2 regions of the Pseudoalteromonas sp. MMG005 genome follow, and region 1 is predicted to be linked to the other one. Evidence: riboswitches for the same ligand, from Rfam matches in the RefSeq annotation. Region 1 holds a riboswitch; the other holds the start of a gene.
The links. Region 1 has a riboswitch for lysine ahead of lysC (lysine-sensitive aspartokinase 3). Riboswitches for the same ligand answer to the same signal wherever they lie in the genome.
Positions count from the first base shown of each region.

Region 2: another riboswitch for lysine. It lies ahead of dapA (4-hydroxy-tetrahydrodipicolinate synthase); the one in region 1 lies ahead of lysC (lysine-sensitive aspartokinase 3).

Region 1 is NZ_JAGJEK010000009.1:140,551-147,227, reverse strand. Features, by position in the region: gene J8M01_RS08975 (NAD(P)/FAD-dependent oxidoreductase) at 1-1,093, shown strand, start outside; gene J8M01_RS08970 (sodium-dependent transporter) at 1,148-2,470, opposite strand; gene J8M01_RS08965 (DUF924 family protein) at 2,579-3,109, opposite strand; gene lysC (lysine-sensitive aspartokinase 3) at 3,212-4,558, opposite strand; lysine riboswitch at 4,646-4,817, opposite strand; gene nhaD (sodium:proton antiporter NhaD) at 4,936-6,183, opposite strand; gene J8M01_RS08950 (hypothetical protein) at 6,333-6,677, shown strand, end outside.
Region 2 is NZ_JAGJEK010000001.1:396,644-403,320, reverse strand. Features, by position in the region: gene J8M01_RS01910 (phospholipase A) at 1-713, opposite strand, end outside; gene J8M01_RS01905 (succinylglutamate desuccinylase/aspartoacylase family protein) at 913-2,025, opposite strand; gene J8M01_RS01900 (PLP-dependent decarboxylase) at 2,035-3,240, opposite strand; gene J8M01_RS01895 (2,3,4,5-tetrahydropyridine-2,6-dicarboxylate N-succinyltransferase) at 3,240-3,980, opposite strand; gene dapA (4-hydroxy-tetrahydrodipicolinate synthase) at 3,991-4,875, opposite strand; lysine riboswitch at 4,988-5,195, opposite strand; gene J8M01_RS01885 (response regulator) at 5,347-6,677, shown strand, end outside.

The DNA.
Region 1 (6,677 bases):
CGCTGCAAAGCATCATTTTCGCTTTATTTTAGGCGAATTCATTGCCCTAGACGCTCATCAACACACCCTAACATTAAAACCACTGTTAGGTGATAACCAACAACAAATCCTCCCAGAACGGCATGTACAATACGATAAGCTGGTCTTAGCTGTTGGCAGTGTCAGCAATGACTTTAATACCCCTGGTGTAAAAGAACATTGTTTCTTTTTAGACTCCCATGCTCAAGCGGAAAATTTCCAGCACGCACTATTAGATAATTTTACCCGAATTCACCAAAGTAACCATACGAGCCAACCCTTAAACATTGCCATAGTTGGCGGCGGCGCGACAGGGGTTGAGTTATCAGCTGAGCTATATCATGTTACGCAGCTATTAAAAATGTACGGCATGAACAATATGACTGCAAATCAGTTACAAATAAGCTTAGTTGAAGCAGGTCCACGTATATTGCCTGCTCTTTCCGAGCGAATAGCAAGCGCGGCTAAACGTGAACTGCTTAAACTGGGTGTCACCGTACTCGAAAATACCCAAGTAGCATCTGCATCTAAAAGCGCCTTTACCACTGTGCAACAAACCACGATACCAGCAGATATAAAAGTATGGGCCGCAGGTGTAAAAGCACCTGATTTCATTAAAGATTTAAACATTTTTGAACTGACTCGAAATAATCAGATCCAAGTGAACTCATACTTACAAAGTACCGTTGATAATCAAATTTATGTCATTGGTGATTGCTGTGCCTTCACCCAAGCTGACGGCTCTATCGTTCCCCCAAGGGCGCAATCGGCTCATCAAATGGCCCAATGTGTCCAACATAATTTAATCGCAGCAGTGTTTGATAGACCCCTCAAGCAATTTACCTATCAAGATCATGGGTCTTTGGTAAATCTATCTCAATTCACCGCGGTGGGTAATTTAATGGGGAATTTAACTAAAAACAGTTTCTTCATTGAAGGGAAAGTTGCACGCTTAATGTATGTCTCGCTGTATAGAATGCATCAACGCGCAATTCATGGCTCACTCCGTACGTTTATTCTTTGGCTGAGTGAAAAAATGCTCAAAATTGTCCGACCAAAAATGAAGTTACATTAAACGAAATGGGTTGGGTTTACCCCCAACCCATTGTCGACCGTAGCATAATACGCTCTACTTAAGTGCAACGTTTACAAATACCGCCGTCATCAAAATAGGGCAAACAAAACGAACATATTGGGCAAACCAATAGTGTGGGCCTTTACATTCGAGATGTAACTGGTTACCACGTTTCCACATCCACCCTACTGTAATAAAGTAAAATAAGCCCATTAATGGTAGCTGATACTGCGTAAACAAGCTTATTACGAGCCCAAACATCCAGTCAAAGTTCAAGATAATAAGGCATGAAGCAACTAAAATAGTCGCTGTGACCCACCATGTTGCAACATGTCGTTTTAAGCCGTGGTTTTCTACTAAGAATGATACTGGTATTTCAGTTGATGAGATAGTTGATGTCAGTGACGCTATCGACATTAAAACAAAAAATGTTAAACCTACAACTAAACCCACCTCTCCCATACTGGCAAATAATTCAGGAAGAACCGCAAAAATTAAGCGCCCTTCACCTATTAGCTTACCATCTTGGAACACTTCAACCCCGTTATGTTGGGCAACAAATATCGCAGGAATGATCAGTAAACCAGCTAAGAATGCAACGCCTGTATCTAACAGCGCAACACTTGCAGTGAGCTTTGGTAAGTTCGCGTTTGGCTTCAGGTAAGATCCATAAATCATCATACAGCCAACACCCAAAGACAATGAAAAAAATGCTTGACCCATTGCCGCAATAATTAAGTCGGGGTCTGTGATATGTGAAAAATCAGGAACCAAATAAGCTTGAAACCCTTGCGCGGCACCGTCTAACGTGCCGATATAAACAATGAGTGCAACTAAAAGCAGCAATAACATTGGCATTAAACGCCGAGACCAGATTTCTATGCCTGACTTCACTCCTTTCAATATGATACTTGCTGTTAGGATCAACATCACAGGTGTAAATATAAAGTTACGAAGTGTGGATTCTCCCACCAAAAAAGCACTCAATTGGTTAAAGCCCAAAAAGCGAGCAATCGGTTCTATAGAGTATGCCAACATCCATCCAGCAACGATAGAATAAAAACTCAGCATTACAATGGCACCAAATAATCCAATATAGCCTGCCGTGGCCCCAATATTCGGTCCCTTTTCTTGCCACGCTTGTTTTAATGCTTTAACAGGGTTAGCCTGCGCTTGATGCCCTAAATATAGCTCGGTATACAATGCAGGCAGCGCTAAAAGAAATATCACAATGAAATAAACAAGCAAAAATGCGCCACCACCGTGGTTCGCTGCTTGTGTGGGGAATCCCCAAATGTTGCCAAGTCCTACCGCAGCACCAGCCGCCGCAAGAACAAAGCCAAGTCGACTTTGAAAGCCATCACGCAATTGAGCCATAACGAGTCTATATGATTATTGTTTTGGACCGCTGATTATACTTAACTGTTTGAAAAATGCGACAGCGAGTCGAAAATTTAGAATAGGCGCAACAAATATGATTAATGTCTAAAAACTTGAGCCAGCTTCCATTAAAAACTGTAGCTCTTCATCATTAGATACGCGGCTTAATATTTGATTCCTATGTGGATAGCGGCCAAATCGATCAATAATTCGCTTATGGGATAACTCGAATTCATAATTAGGCAAAGCTCTGAAAAGCTGTTCAGCCTGTTGGTGAATAATTTTACTTTCACTGTGCATAAATGGCATATACAAAAAGCTTAGCTCAGTATCATTTAAGCGTTTATCGAAGCCTTTATCAATGGCATTTTGCGCGAGACACAACGCCAATGGATCCGCAGAAAAAGCCTCTGGTGTATCTCGAAACATATTCCTAGAAAACTGGTCGAGCACGATTATTTCACACAAAGTGCCCACAGGATCAGCTCGCCAATGTGCGAGTTCTCCTTGTACAGCCATTCTATAATGAACCATAAATTGGGATTTTATTTTGATGTCAAAATGCGCGGACTTTTGCCACCAATCAGACTCTGAACAAGTGACAAACCAAAAATTATAGATATCTTGATACTGCATGACGGCCTCCCAGTTTATGTAATAGTCACTTTACTCGGGATTCAACCGCCATGCAATCTAAAACTTAATTACTAGTTATTGTTACTAAAAAGATACTAGCCGCTACGCAGCCTCCAGTAACTTCGCGTGAATGGCTTGAACCACATTATCCGAGTCTGTTTGTTCAACCAAAAAGCACAAATTGTGCTTACTTGCGCCATGGCAAATCAGTCGAATATTGAAATCACTGAGCACTTGCATTAAGTTGACTTCATGCTGACGTAACTGGATCTGAGAACCAATAAGAGCCACCAGTGTTAAGTTGTTCTCAACAGTAACATGACAAAATTGGCTTAGCTCTTCTAAACAATCTTGATCAAGTTCAGGTCGTGACGCGTTCAATGCGTTATCCAGCGTGATCGCGACACTTATTTCTGATGTTGTTACCAAGTCCACTGAGATATTATAAGCACTCAATATCGTGAAGATACGCGCCAAAAAACCACTAGCAAGTAACATCTCAGGACTCTTTAGTGTGAGCAATATTTGATTTTTCCGCTGTGTAACAGCTCTGATCCCTGCTTGTGATGATGTGTCTTTTTCAATCCAAGTGCCGCCTGCTTGTGGGTCGCGGCTCGATCCGACAAACACTGAAATATTACTGCGGCTAGCTGGTAATATTGTTGCTGGATGTAATACCTTCGCACCAAAAGTAGCCATCTCTGCTGCTTCATCAAAACTCAATTTGGCTATGGGTGTGGCTTTTACACACAGTCTCGGATCTGTACTAAAAATACCAACAACATCAGTCCAGATATGAACACTTTTTGCTTCTATAGCTTCCGCTAATAAAGCCGCACTGTAGTCAGAGCCACCACGTCCCAGCGTCGTTGTTTGATTATACGGATCGCTGCCGATAAAACCTTGAGTCACAATCACCTTCTCATCTAACAACGGTATTAAGTGCTTGTGAGCCGCCACCTGTGTCGCTGCAATATCCGGTGTGGCTTTACCAAATTGGTTATCAGTTTTTAACACTTTACGGACATCAAATCGCTCGGCGTTTACGCCAATATCTCTGAGTACTTGGGTAAACAAAAATGATGATAAACGCTCCCCAAAACTCAACATCTCATCACACTGTTGTGCACTTAACGCGGGTAAAGACGCCAACGACTTTAGCTCATCAAGGGTTAAATTAAATGACTGTGCTAAATCCGCATCCAGTGTTAAATGGGCTAAAATCGAGTCTTGAATTTTAATGATGTTATCAACTAACGCCATACGTGCACTTTCGTCAGCTTTTTGTTGCGTTAGCGTTACTAGATGATTTGTCACTCCCGCACTGGCACTCACAGCAACAACACGTACATTATTGTCATCGTGAATAATTTGCGCACAACGGTGCATGGCATCAAAATCGGCTACACTGGTGCCACCAAACTTTGCGACCGTGTACTGTGAACTCATAATATCTCCTTTTGACTGCATTGGGGGCAATCATAATAAATAAGGAGAACTTGGCAATTAAGGTGCTTTGCAAATCAAGAAGGAACCATTGCCAGAAGCTCTCCACCAAAACGGTGACAGTTCCAAGGATTCAACCTCGTAAACCGAAAGTTCACAGTGACGTGCTATGAGCTTCCTCGGCGAGTACTTCCCTCTTTAGTGGTCTTTGGCGTTCGTCACCTTTCACTAAATACCTAAGTATCGCACCTCTTCTGTTTATTTTGCCTCGTCATTACTGAACACAGGCAAAATAAAAGCCCGCATATTACGCGGGCTAAAAACAAAGTAACGTTTAGACGTCTAGGTGTCAAGTGCTAAATTGTACCTTTTGTAGTGAACTACATAAATTGCCCTGCGACATACGCCCCAGCATAGCCAATGGTATATGCAATCAACAAATATAAAAACATACGCAAGTAGCTCATAAACGTCAGTGCTTTCACTTTGCTCATCGCGATAATTCCCGCCGCAGATCCTATCACTAACATTGAACCACCTACCCCTGTCGCATAGGTAAACATCAACCATTGCTGTGGCGTCATCACAATATCGGCCTTTAATAAAGCGGCCGTTAACGGTACGTTATCAACTGCCGCTGAGAGTAACCCCATTAAATAATTGGCATATTCTGGTGCAATGTAAACATACAGGTCTGTAAACATGGCCAGGACACCCACTTCTTTGAGCGCGCCAACAAGTAATAGTACACCAACAAAGAATAATAGAGTGTCATACTCAATCTCTCGAATATAATCAATAATTTTCTTGTTCACATCTTTCTTGCGCATTAAGAATTGAGCAACCAAAAACATCAACGACAATCCAAATAAGAATGTAAGTAAAGGCGGCACTTGATACTGCACACTCAAAAATAACGTCGCAAAAATTGTCGAAGTAAATATCACCGCAATCGTTATATCCGTTTTCTCTATCCGTCTTTGTATCTGCTTTTCAAAGCGTAGTTGCTCATTCATACCGATAGACAACATAGCTGCCAGCGCTACCACACTCACCAGCGCAGGACCGACAAGTAACAATAAATTAGGAATAGTAACTTTGTCCGCTAAGAAGATCATTAATGTTGTTACATCTCCTGTAATGAGTGACACACCACCAGAGTTAACACTAAAAATAATTAGTGTTGCATACTTAATTAACTTCTTTGGATCTAGCTTCAACGACATAACTACTGCCAAAGAAATCAAGGTTGCGGTAATATTGTCTGAAATCGAGGAAAATACAAAAGCGGCAATGCCTACCAAGAACATAAGCTTACGCTCACTGATCTGAGATGGCATAACACGATGCACAATATTTTGTATAAACCCCTTAGAGTTTAGATAAGCTACAAACGTCATTGCAGCCATCAAAAACAACCACAATGTGGCGATTTCAAGAATGTTATGATCTAGCGCATGTTGTACATTTTCTGGGCTTTGACCATGAATAGGTGAGATAAAAGCGATAATCCAACATAAAGTACCAAAAAAAAGGGTGGTTTTGGCCTTGTTTACATGGATGATATCCTCTATAACGATAAGCACAAACGCAATCGCTATTAGGGTAAGGATAATGGGCGTAACCATAATGCGTAAACAACCTGTAATTAAAAGTTAAAAATTTAGAAAGGTAACGTAATTCGGCGCGGAGTCTAGCACTTACATATAGGATACGCTACGACTAAGCCCAATTAATTTCCTATAAACGTCACATAAAAGATACACTCTGGAAAGTTATGATCCCAGCTAAGAAAGTTTTAAATACGCTAAATGAACATTGGAGCGTATTGGAGCTACTTTTTAAACGCTTTAAAATGACCGATTTTAGCGTCAAAGATGTTCAAAACATCATAAAACACAAAAATCCTCAATGGACCAGTGAACGAATATTCAGAGAAACTAATCGCTTACTCAATCAAGAAATCATCATTCCACTGGCTAAATCTTCGCAGCTGGAAATAAATCGGGCTGTCGCAGATTTCGCAAGTTTTCTGTTACAAGAAGAGCACCTAGGTTTGGCACAAGAGATCACCGTTCTGGTCAAAGACCTTGAACGACTCGGTAACCGCCTAGAACAAGCT
Region 2 (6,677 bases), on a different contig from region 1:
TACCAAGGTTTGAAACTGAAGACAAAACCATTATTTTCCCATATGAAATTTGCATAAATACGGTTCCAAGAACGTGAGTTAGGTTGACTTCTACCATTAGATTGGTGAGAGATACCTAACACTATCGCCATTTCATCACCCCAAAGGACATTTTCATCATCTAGGAAGTTAACCCAGAATAGTTCTGGCTCATAATTGGTTTCACGAAACGGTGAAGAGATATCTTTGTTATAAAGCTGCCAGTAAGATTGTAAAGTGAAGCCCATATAAATGGCTTGGTCACTATCAGAAAAATCGCTATAAAGTGGTATTTTAAGAGACAGTTGATATTTCGCTTCAAAGTTATCAAGCGGCTCACCCGCTTCCGCATCAATATTCTTAAGACCATCGAAAGGGCGATTATTAGGGTTGCTTATGTAGGATACAGGCAAAATATAGTTACGGTGATGTGGTGTAAGTACATTACGGTTTTTTTCACCGACTCGCTCTCGCGCTACGCGCTTATCTAAAGAACTGAGCTGTCTTGCGGCATCCAGCTTAGCGCATCGAGTCCTCAGTTGCTCAATTGTTTGCTTTTTATCGCCACCAATAATTTCATTCAGAATGCATTGCTTAACTAGATCAATCTCATCGTTGTTTGCAGGTGTCTCAGCGAGAGTTGTAAATGAAAGCCCTGAAAGTAAAGTACCAAAAACAAGTGAACGCAGTTCCATAGTGTATTGTTTCATAGAATATTATTGAAGTGACAATTATACACCGCTTTATATTAAATGAGGATGAATAACTGCTGTTTAGGTTTGGGGTCAAATATGCTAGTTAGCGGATCTGAATGAAAAAAGGTTGGCGGCATCGCCGCCATTCCTTAGTAAGCAGGTTGATACCAGCTTACTCTCACGCAATATTGTGATTGAGCTATAGCTCAAAGTAATTAGTAAAGAACTTATACAACTCAGTTCCTTGGTTGACGCTTGCTGACGCAAAATGCAAGATAGCAATGGCATCTTTATCTAAAGTGATGCTGTGCAAAGGTTGCTCCGACAGGTAACGCTCCATGCGCAAAATATGAGCGATTGTGTCACCTGCTTTTATATGGCTGCCCAGTGCCGCTGTGTATTCAACCATGCCACCCATTGGTGCATAGTAGGCTAGGTAATCTTGCAGCATACAACCGTAGCGGACCATTGCTTGTGGTTTAAATGGCGAGTTTAGCAACGCTTCTTTATAGCTTAAGTAGCTGAGTAGACTTGCTGCATCTGCTTTGGCTTCGGTTAAGTCAATTTTTTCTTGAGAGCCAAGTTCAACAGTGAATGCTTCAACTAAAACAGGTATATCTCGCCCCTGTTTTTTATAGGCTTCACTCAATGCCCACCACGGACAAAAACTGGCTTCATCAAGTGCACCATCAAAGTCGTTGGGAATGAGCAGCACATGGGGAATATTAAAGTAACTGGCACTCGCCTTGGCATATTCTGGGCAATATAGATGTTTAGATGAAATAGGCCCAGTGTGTAAGTCCAGTACAATGTCGGCTTCATGGGCTAAGCGTTGTAGGTTTAAAGCTATGCGTTTACCGGTATTTATACTGTATGCTGGCCCATCAAGCATAGCTTGTGTCGCTTGTACTAAAGCTGCTGAGAACTGGTGTTTAATTTCGCTTAAGGAGCTGTCGAGATGTTCAGCAACAAAGGTATCCACTAATGGTAGATGACTTTGATACATGCGATTCCAATTGGTGCCTGTAATTGGGTCAAAGCGGCCTAGCGTAAATTCCCCAGACTTTTGGTTACATCCAATAGGATTGGCGTAAGGGACTAACGTAATATCACCAGCCAATGTCTGTTGTTGCAACTGTTCTAGTAATTGATAAATAACGGCATTGCCTTGCACTTCTGCACCATGCATATTGGCCTGAATATAGACGCGTGGGCCGGTGCCATTGCCTTTTAAACGATACACAGGAATCGTTAATGGTAGCCCGTTTGCTATTTCACCCACTTGAATATTTTCTTGCTTAATTGGGGTCATATTGGCTCCTTACCTTAAATAATCACTGGCATGCTGCATAGCTCTGACGTGGCATATTTTGCCGTGCTCAATCACATACTCAGCTGGTAATTCATGACATAAAAAGTAGGGCATACTTTCTGTAAAGCCATACGCGCCGCATTGGCTGAATACCAACCAGTCTTGCTCGTGTATATCTTTAGGTAACGTGTGATAGCCTAAATTATCTAAGGCTGTGCATAACGGGCCATGGAGCACATAGCTGCGAGATGCCGCGCTTGAATTACGTAGTAGTTCACAAGGGAATGCTTGGTTGGTCACTGCTGGACGCAACAGGTGATTAATACCACCCGACATAATAAGTTGATGCTCATCATAGTTTTGTTTTTGTTCAACGACAGGGTTGGCATAATGACCAAACTCTCCCACAGCATATCGACCAAGCTCCATCCACAGCTCTGTTACGCCAGCTGATGCCTTAATTTGTGCGAGTGCGTCAATCAAAGTTGGCCAAGTTAACTGAGCGTCATTTTCAGAGTAAGGGATCCCTAAGCCACCGCCTAAGTCTAATATGTCTAATTTGAAGCCCAAGTTATCGGCCAGAGCTTTTAGTGGCGGCACCATTTGCGTCCAAAGTTGCGCGAGCTTCTCAGTACTTAACATGTTGCCCCATTGGAAAATGTGCAGGCCAACAAAATTCAGGGCTTGGTATTTACTTATTTGCAACGAGTGCCATTGTTCAACGCCTAATCCAAAAGGTGTTAGGCTATCACCACCAAGTGGGTTTTTCTCACCTTCAGGCCAGCGCAGCTGTACTCTAAGTAAAATACGCAGTTGAATATCTAATTCTTCAGCAGCATCATTAAGCCACTTAACTTGATTATGGCTTTCTGCCACAAAGGTACGTACACCTTGTGACAGAAAGTGCTGGATCTGCCTTTTTGATTTGGCAGGTCCAGTATTGAGCACTCGGCTGGCATCGATACCTTGACGTAAAACTTGGTCAAGTTCACCGTTACTGGCCACATCAAAATCAAACCCCGCTTTATCTAAGGTTTGGATCACGTTAGATAAAGGATTAGCTTTAACTGCGTACCATAGCTTCACAACAGATTGCGCTGTGAGTGGTTTTAGGTGTGACAGTAAGCCATCTAAGTCATAAACAAAAAACGGAGTATGTTCTTGTTTAGTCAACTCAGTAATAGTTTGACGTAATGGTGTGCTCAAAAAAGTCATTATCGTAATACCTCTTCTAATTCTAAAGAAGCATCGCTTTGTTCATCACGATATTTGACGATAAGTGCACACGACATATTCAAGCCTTGCTCACGGCCCCACTTACTTGACGATGGTCGAGAGCCTGGAATAACAATGGCATTTTCTGGAATAGCTTCGCCTTTGTCTAGTTGACGCTCGTTGATACAGTCATAGACAGGGATCGTCGCTGATAAACGTACGCCGGGTGCCAAAACGGCCCCTTTTTTTACCACAACACCTTCAACAATCACACAGCCTGCACCGATAAATGCGTCGTCTTCAATAACGACAGGGCTTGCACCGATAGGCTCAAGTACACCACCAAGTTGGACTGCGGCACTTAAATGTACATTTTTACCTACTTGAGCACATGATCCTACTAATGCGTGGCTATCGACCATAGTACCTTCACCTATGTAGGCACCGATATTCACATATGCTGGTGGCATGATAATGGTACCCGATGCAACATGCGCACCACGGCGAACACTACTGCCACCAGGGACCATACGAACGCCTGCTTCAGCTGCAAACCCTTGTGGCGCTAAATTATGTTTATCAACAAAACCACCCGGGAATTCAATATTATTGCCATTTTTAAAAGCTTCTAAAATACCTTGCTTTACTTCGATATTAGCGTGCCAGTTGCCTTGTTCGTCTTGTGTCGCAGCACGTACACTGCCATTTTCTAAATTGTTTAATAGTTCTAACCAGCTCATAATAACTGCCTTAATTCCAAGATAAAATTGTGGTGTTTGCACGGTCAATTGCCTGAGTACACGGCAACTCTAGGTGCGTTAATGGAGGACGTAAATTAGGGGTACTAAGTTTGCCCTGTACATGCATTAATACTTTGACTGGAATGGGATTAGCCACTGAAAATAGGCTATTAACAGCATCAGTCCAAGTTGTAAACAAGTTAGGAAAAGTCCCCGCTAACGAGCGACGAACAAACTCAGCGGTTTGCTTTGGCCAGGCATTTGCGGCCACGGATACGAGTCCAGCAGCTCCGGCTTGAGCAAAATATGGCATGAGGCCGTCATCGCCACTAAAAATAGCGAGAGTTGGATTGGCTTTTCTGAAAGCTTCAAACACTCCAATATCACCGCTGGCCTCTTTGAGTGCCCATAAATTTTTATGGTGGGCTAGATTTTTGAGCACTTGGGGTTTGATGGATACCCCACTGCGTCCAGGTACGTTGTATAACATACAAGGTAAGTCAGTGGCGCTCAGCAGGGTGTCAAACCATTGTGTTTGGCCGACTACCCCAGGTTTTGTGTATAACGGAGAGCCAAGCAACAGTGCATGAATCGGCTGGGTATTACAAAACGCCACCCATTCGGACTGATCTTGCAAGTTCATACCGCCCACAGCCACCATAATAGGGACGTCTAATTGCATGTTGCAAACAGTCTCGACAATGCACTTATGCTCAGCAGAGCTTAAGGCCAGCCCTTCACCAGTACTGCCAAGCAGGAGAATACCGTTATTTGCTTGCGCTTGTTCATTCACAAGCGAATGTAAAGTGTCATAGTCAACTTGGTTATTCGCATCAAAAGGCGTAACTAAGGCTGTCCACAACGGATAGTTGGATAAATCGTATTGTGATTTCATCTCTACCGAACTTATATCTTGTTCGGGGTCTGGAGTGAGTCCAAACTTCGAACAGTTAAAATTCGAAGAGCAATGGACTTAAAAATGACAAGGCAAGTGGCCTTATTATTTTAAGACCAGAAGCTCTCCACCAAACATATGTGCGTTGTTAATATGATTAACGCTGCAATTGGTGACAGTCGCTGGGATTCAACCCAGTCGCCCGAAATGTATACTGAGCAAATAGTATATATTTCTCGGCGTTAGTTCCCCTCCTTGTGTGTCATGGGAGTTTGCTCTCCTCAACACAAGTACCTGAATAACGCACCTCTTCCAGCCCTAGGCCAACATATTACTCGGTGAGTTTACATTGACCCTCAAATAGGGTGAGCACGCATTGAAACACTTTAGCCATCTAGGTGTCAAGTGAGGTTATGTTAGTTTTCAATTTTTACACTACACTTTATGGGCAAATAGGGTGGATAAGTTAATATGCGTAATATCATTAAGTCTATGCGCAGCCGTTATTTTATCGCAGTGTTGGTAATGGGGGTGTTAGTCACATTGGCGGCTGCGGCGATGCAATATCTTTTACAGCAAAAACAAGAGGATGCGGAGCTTATTAATCGTGCTGGTATGCAACGTATGTTGGCACAGAAAATAGCGTTACACGTCAATCAAATTGTTTTTTATAAAAAAGAGCAAAGGCTCACCCAGACACTTTTTACAGAGTTGGATAAAAGTGTGCGCGTATTTTCGGCCAATCATCAGATGATCCTAGGTGAAAAAGAGGGGAAATATGTATTTTTGTCTGAAGCGTTAATGACATTATATTTTGATGCGCCGGCTAATTTGAATAAACGGAGCCTAGACTTTTTAGCGTTATATGACTCTAAAACCTTCAATGCAGAGGTGGCTATTAAGATGGCCAATGAAGCACAGGTATTACTATTTTATCAACAACAAGCTGTGCAACTTTTTGAGCAAGGTGCTAATCGTAAAGTGGCATTAACACGTTTGTTTGAATTTGTATTCTGGGTCAGTGCAATCGTTGTGCTTTGGTTAGAAGTGGTATTTATCTTTAAACCAATGGAGAAAAAGGTAAGGGATACAATCGATTCTCTTGAACTTCAAAAACAAGAAACGCAGCATGCCTTAACCATGAAAACGCACTTTCTTGCTCGTGCAAGTCATGAGTTAAGAACGCCTTTACAAGCTATTTTGGGTTTTTTAAACCTATACCGCCAAGATGGGGCGCAATCACAGCTGACACAAGTAGAGGTGTCGGCGAAGCAATTAGTTAACCAATTGAATGCAATTCAAGAGTTTAGTCGTTGGGAGCAAGGAGATATTCTGGTGTCGGTGGTGCCTGATGATCTTACTCAAACGCTGATGCAGGCGATTTCACCCCATGAATATGAAGCACAGCGGAAAAAGATAGCATTAGAGACCGAGTTTTCATTTTCTACATCATTGGTTATTGCTTGTGATCATGAACACCTGGCGTGGATCATTGGCCAATTAGTTGATAATGCGATTAAGTTCACCGAGCAAGGCAGTGTATTAATCGAGGTGTATTTAGATGAAACTCAGACTTACTTGCAGATCGCCGTAAAAGATACCGGGTGTGGTTTTTCTGGTGTTTCGCCGCTTTCAAGCAATGTGACAGAGACACACTTTCAAGGTTTGCAGCTAGGCTTGGTACGGTGTAAATGGTTGTTAGATGCCATGGGCGGAGACATAGAATTTGAAAAGGGGCTACCTAGCGGTACCGTGGTACGGGTAAAAACTCCTATTTATCTCGTGCACAGCCGACGAGAACA